2 regions of the Streptomyces sp. NPDC005808 genome follow, and region 2 is predicted to be linked to the other one. Evidence: predicted binding sites of a transcription regulator. Region 2 holds the regulator's gene; the other holds the start of a gene.
What was found. Region 2 encodes HrcA, which represses chaperone genes, less so after heat shock. Its sites were predicted from a motif close to TTNGCACTCNGNNNNNCNGAGTGCNAA; they were not measured.
Positions count from the first base shown of each region.

Region 1: the regulator HrcA is predicted to act here: its motif matches at 2,048-2,074, upstream of groL (chaperonin GroEL).

Region 1 covers NZ_JBIAIK010000017.1:16,031-19,197, forward strand. The annotation lists gene groL (chaperonin GroEL) at 297-1,922, opposite strand; gene ACFYPC_RS30505 (cold-shock protein) at 2,374-2,580, opposite strand; gene ACFYPC_RS30510 (MoaD/ThiS family protein) at 3,050-3,167, opposite strand, start outside.
Region 2 covers NZ_JBIAIK010000003.1:147,130-150,296, forward strand. The annotation lists gene ACFYPC_RS07635 (MBL fold metallo-hydrolase) at 1-670, opposite strand, end outside; gene hrcA (heat-inducible transcriptional repressor HrcA) at 852-1,868, shown strand; gene dnaJ (molecular chaperone DnaJ) at 1,869-3,008, shown strand; gene ACFYPC_RS07650 (nitronate monooxygenase) at 3,143-3,167, shown strand, end outside.

The sequences.
Region 1 (3,167 bases), on a different contig from region 2:
GTGAGGGCTCCTGGGGGAAAGAGGTCGGTCGGATGTCGGGCAGAAGGGCGGGATGCGCGTGCATAGGTATATGTGGTGGATATGTGCACGCGCATTGATCTCCGTCAGCAGCGTCAACCGCCTCGCCCGTCACCGCATTCCGGCCCCCGCACACCCACCGCGTGATCCAGCACACGAGTCCGGACCCGCATCGGCCCGACCCCGCAAACGCCCGAGGGCGGCACCCCCTGGAAGAAGGGGTGCCGCCCTCGGTACGAAGGACGGTGATCAACCGGGAGCCGAGGCCCCGAGGTCGATCAGAAGTCCATGTCACCGCCCGGCATGCCGCCCGGAGCGCCGCCGGCAGCGGCCTTCTCCGGCTTGTCGGCGATGACGGCCTCGGTGGTGAGGAACAGCGCGGCGATGGAGGCGGCGTTCTGCAGGGCAGAGCGCGTGACCTTCGCCGGGTCGATGATGCCTTCGGCGATCATGTCGACGTACTCACCGGTCGCGGCGTTCAGGCCGTGGCCGACGGGCAGGTTGCGCACCTTCTCGACGATGACGCCACCCTCGAGACCACCGTTGATGGCGATCTGCTTGAGCGGGGCCTCCAGGGCGAGCCGCACGGCGTTGGCGCCGGTCGCCTCGTCACCCGTGAGCTCCAGCTTCTCGAAGACCGAGGAGGCCTGGATGAGGGCCACGCCACCACCGGCGACGATGCCCTCCTCGACGGCCGCCTTCGCGTTGCGAACGGCGTCCTCGATGCGGTGCTTGCGCTCCTTGAGCTCGACCTCGGTGGCGGCACCGGCCTTGATGACGGCCACGCCGCCCGCGAGCTTCGCCAGGCGCTCCTGGAGCTTCTCGCGGTCGTAGTCCGAGTCGGAGTTCTCGATCTCGGCGCGGATCTGGTTGACCCGGCCGGCGACCTGGTCGGCAGAGCCGGAGCCGTCGACGATCGTCGTCTCGTCCTTGGTGATGACGACCTTGCGGGCACGGCCCAGCAGGTCGACACCCGCGTTCTCCAGCTTGAGGCCGACCTCCTCGGAGATGACCTCGCCGCCCGTGAGGATGGCGATGTCGCCGAGCATGGCCTTGCGGCGGTCACCGAAGCCCGGAGCCTTGACGGCGACGGACTTGAAGGTGCCACGGATCTTGTTGACGACCAGCGTCGACAGAGCCTCGCCCTCGACGTCCTCGGCGATGATCAGCAGCGGCTTGCCCGACTGCATGACCTTCTCCAGGAGCGGGAGCAGGTCCTTGACGTTGGCGATCTTCGAGTTGGCGATCAGGATGTAGGGGTCGTCGAGGACGGCCTCCATACGCTCCATGTCGGTGGCGAAGTACGCCGAGATGTAGCCCTTGTCGAAGCGCATACCCTCGGTGAGTTCCAGCTCCAGACCGAAGGTCTGGGACTCCTCGACGGTGATGACGCCTTCCTTGCCGACCTTGTCCATCGCCTCGGCGATGAGCTCGCCGATCTGGGTGTCGGCGGCGGAGATGGAGGCCGTGGAAGCGATCTGCTCCTTGGTCTCGACATCCTTGGCCTGCTCGAGCAGGGCACCGGAGACGGCCTCGACGGCCTTCTCGATACCACGCTTGAGGGCCATCGGGTTGGCACCCGCGGCTACGTTGCGCAGGCCCTCGCGGACCAGCGCCTGCGCCAGAACGGTCGCGGTGGTCGTACCGTCGCCGGCGACGTCGTCCGTCTTCTTGGCGACTTCCTTGACCAGCTCGGCGCCGATCTTCTCGTACGGGTCCTCGAGCTCGATCTCCTTGGCGATGGAAACACCATCGTTGGTGATCGTGGGGGCGCCCCACTTCTTCTCGAGGACGACGTTGCGGCCCTTGGGACCAAGGGTCACCTTGACGGCGTCGGCGAGCTGGTTCATCCCGCGCTCGAGACCGCGCCGCGCCTCCTCGTTGAACGCGATGATCTTGGCCATGTGAAGTGGTCCTCCCGGACTGGGGTGGATTGCTCCGGACCGCGCCCGCGCCCGCGACGGACGGCCTGCCTGCCATGCGGTTCCTTGCCCCACCTGGCCTGCGGGCCTCACTGACCCGGTCCTCGTTGTCACTCTCACCTGCAGAGTGCTAACGCCAATGATTAGCACTCGCCCCTACCGAGTGCAAGCGGCTCGGGAAGATCCCCAGGTGAAGCAGGGGGCGCGCACGGCGCGAACACAGCCCGAGGGACCGATCGGCAGCGGGCAGACCGAGGGCTTGAACCCTGGTGCGGGCAGCGGGCAGAGCGAGGGCCCGCAGCTGGTGCGGGCAGCGGGGCAGACCGAAGGCCCGAACCTGGTGCGGGCAGCGGGGCAGACCGAAGGGCCCGCACCCCTGGTGGAGGTGCGGGCCCTTCGTCACGTCGAACAGAACAATCAGTCGGCGCGTGCTTCAGCCGGTCGCCAGCCGGACCATGTCCGCCTGCGGCCCTTTCTGGCCCTGCGAGATCTCGAACTCGACCCGCTGGCCCTCTTCAAGGGTGCGGTAGCCGTCCATCTGAATCGCGCTGTAGTGGACGAATACATCCGCACCACCGTCGACCGCGATGAAGCCGTACCCCTTCTCCGCGTTGAACCACTTGACGGTGCCCTGAGCCATGCCTAACTCCCCTATTACTGGCCCTTGCACAGGACCGCACTTCGCGGGCCCGGGTCAGACCTCACTCCCCAATGATTGGGGGTGTGCGCCGGAACGCGTCGACCGCGGCTGAATGTATCTGTCCAACTGCCCTCTGCAACAGGTCAATCGGACGAGAATTCTGAGCGCGACCGATCGGGAATATGCGTAGAATTCGCAAAGATTCAGGGCAAGTCGGGCCCCGTAAATGCCGTAATCGGCTCAAAAAGGCGGGGCACTTTGGCCGCTTCTTGTCGGGCATCGGGCAAGGACTCATATGCGCCCGGCATAAAACCGACTCGAAAGCGAAGCAGCTTCCCCAACTGTACCGCGCTCAACCATACAGAATTGCCCCCTCCGCTTCTCTCACGGAGGGGGCAATTCAATGAACTCTCGGTGATCGCCATTACCCAAGGTAATGTTGATCACCGTGCGTGATGGCGGGTGACGGTCAGCCTCCGGCGACGGCCGGGATGATCGAGACGCCCGCACCGTCCGGCGTCGCCGTCTCCAGGCCCTGCTCGAAGCGGACGTCGTCATCATTGACGTACACGTTGACGAAGCGGCGC
Region 2 (3,167 bases):
GGTCCAGTGCCGCCGGCCACCCGGAGGGGACGGCGTCGGTGCCCGCCTGGGGTTCGCCGGACTCCTCCACCAGGTCGCCGCAGAAGACGGTCTCGGGCCCCGACGGCGATCCCGGGACCAGGACCGCCAGGTCGTGGGCGGTGTGGCCGGGGCCGACGTTCGCGAGCAGGACCTGGGTGCCGCCGCCCAGGTCCAGGGTCCACTCGCCGGACACCTGGTGCCGGGGGCGGACCAGTAGATCGGCGGCCTCGGCTGCCTCCAGCGGGTCCAGGCCGTTGCGTACGGCGTCCGCGCGCAGTTCCTCACGGCCGTGCGCGAGGACCGTGTCCAGGCCGACCGCCGCGAACACCTCGACCCCGGCGAAGGCGGCCGCGCCGAAAACGTGGTCGAAGTGGGCGTGGGTCAGCGCGAGGTGCGTCACCCGGCGGTCGCTACCGGGTAGCCCCCCGATCCCGGGAGTCGGCCGCGTGCCCTTGTCGGTCGCGTCGAGCAGTCGTCGTGCCTCGGCACGCAACTGCGCGCCCTCCCGCAGGCTCGATCCCGCGTCGATCATCAGGGCGGCCCCCGCGCCGACCACGAGCCCGACCGTGCAGTCCCAGCCCGGCAGCCGCCGCCGTCCGACCCGCGGCGCCACCCTCTCCCACCCCGCCTCTTCCCATGTCACGTTCATGGGCAGACGCTAACGGCGAGCACACTGTCGGCACGACCGCGCGGGGCCCGCCCTTGCCGCGGGCGTACCTCCCCGCCGTACACTGACCGGGGAACGCTGGCACTCGCACGCGCTGAGTGCCAGGGGGAGAGTCCGGGGCGAGTCCGGGAGACCACGGCGACGACATCTGGAGGTGTGCGCGATGCTCAGCGAACGCAGGCTCGAAGTGCTGCGCGCCATCGTCCAGGACTACGTGGGGACGGAGGAGCCGGTCGGTTCCAAGGCCCTCACCGAGCGGCACCGGCTCGGGGTCTCGCCGGCGACGGTCCGCAACGACATGGCCGCCCTGGAGGACGAGGGGTACATCGCCCAGCCGCACACCAGCGCCGGGCGCATCCCCACCGACAAGGGCTACCGGCTCTTCGTCGACAAGCTCGCCGGCGTCAAGCCGATGACCGCGCCCGAGCGGCGGGCCATCCAGAACTTCCTGGACGGCGCCGTCGATCTCGACGATGTGGTGGGGCGGACGGTGCGGCTCCTCGCGCAGCTCACGCGGCAGGTCGCCGTCGTGCAGTACCCGTCCCTCACGCGGTCGACCGTGCGGCACGTCGAGCTGCTGTCGCTGGCTCCGGCCCGCGTCATGCTCGTCCTGATCACGGACACCGGCCGGGTCGAGCAGCGTCTGATCGACTGCCCGGCACCGTTCGGGGAGACGTCGCTCGCGGATCTGCGTGCGCGGCTCAACAGCCGGGTCGCGGGGCGTCGTTTTTCGGACGTTCCGCAACTGGTGCAGGACCTGCCCGACGCCTTCGAGGCGGAGGACCGCGGCACGGTCACGACGGTGCTCTCCACCCTGCTGGAGGCGCTCGTCGAGCAGACCGAGGAGCGGCTGATGATCGGCGGCACCGCCAACCTCACCCGCTTCGGACATGACTTCCCTCTCACCATCCGGCCCGTACTCGAAGCGCTGGAGGAGCAGGTCGTGCTCCTCAAGTTGCTTGGTGAGGCCGGGGATTCGGGCATGACCGTACGGATCGGTCACGAGAACGCCTATGAGGGACTCAACTCCACGTCCGTCGTCTCCGTCGGCTACGGTTCGGGCGACGAAGCAGTAGCGAAACTCGGCGTGGTCGGACCGACCCGCATGGATTACCCCGGCACGATGGGAGCGGTACGAGCGGTGGCACGGTACGTCGGACAGATCCTGGCGGAGTCCTAAGTGGCCACGGACTACTACGCCGTACTCGGCGTGCGCCGCGACGCGTCCCAGGACGAGATCAAGAAGGCGTTCAGGCGGCTCGCGCGCGAGCTGCACCCGGACGTCAATCCTGATCCGAAGACGCAGGAGCGGTTCAAGGAGATCAACGCCGCGTACGAGGTGTTGTCGGACCCGCAGAAGAAGCAGGTCTACGACCTCGGCGGCGACCCGCTGTCCCAGGCGGGCGGCGCGGGCGGCGCCGGTGGCTTCGGTGCCGGCGGCTTCGGGAACTTCTCGGACATCATGGACGCCTTCTTCGGTACGGCGTCACAGCGTGGCCCCCGGTCGCGTACGCGCCGTGGCCAGGACGCCATGATCCGGCTGGAGATCGAGCTCGACGAGGCGGCCTTCGGCACCACGAAGGACATCCAGGTCGACACGGCCGTCGTGTGCGGCACCTGCAACGGTGAGGGCGCGGCGCCGGGGACCTCGGCGCAGACCTGTGACATGTGCCGCGGTCGCGGTGAGGTGTCGCAGGTCACGCGGTCCTTCCTCGGCCAGGTCATGACCTCGCGGCCCTGCCCGCAGTGCCAGGGCTTCGGGACCGTCGTCCCGACGCCGTGTCCGGAGTGCGCGGGCGACGGCCGCGTGCGGTCGCGTCGCACGCTGACCGTCAAGATCCCGGCCGGTGTCGACAACGGCACCCGGATCCAGCTCGCGGGCGAGGGCGAGGTCGGCCCCGGTGGCGGCCCCGCCGGCGATCTGTACGTCGAGATCCACGAGCTCCCGCACTCCACCTTCCAGCGGCGCGGTGACGACCTGCACTGCACGGTCACCATCCCGATGACCGCGGCGGCCCTCGGCACGAAGGTGCCGCTGGAGACGCTCGACGGCATGGAGGAGATCGACATCCGCCCGGGCACGCAGTCCGGGCAGTCGGTCCCGCTGCACGGGCGCGGTATCACGCACCTGCGGGGCGGCGGCCGCGGTGACCTCATCGTGCACGTCGAGGTGATGACGCCCTCGAAGCTCGACGCCGAGCAGGAGCGTCTGCTGCGTGAGCTGGCCGTGCTGCGTGGCGAGGAGCGGCCCATCGGGCAGTTCCAGCCGGGACAGCAGGGGCTCTTCTCGCGGCTCAAGGACGCGTTCAACGGTCGCTGAGGACCGTCCGCCGGACCTCTGAAGTGGGCCTTCTCGCCCTGGCCCGGACCGGCCGTGGCGAGAGGGTGCGGGTGGCCTATGCCACGCGGATGACTCGATTCGGACTTGTTCGGAGGACGTGACAACATGCCGTCATGTCCTCCGCACTGACCGATCTCT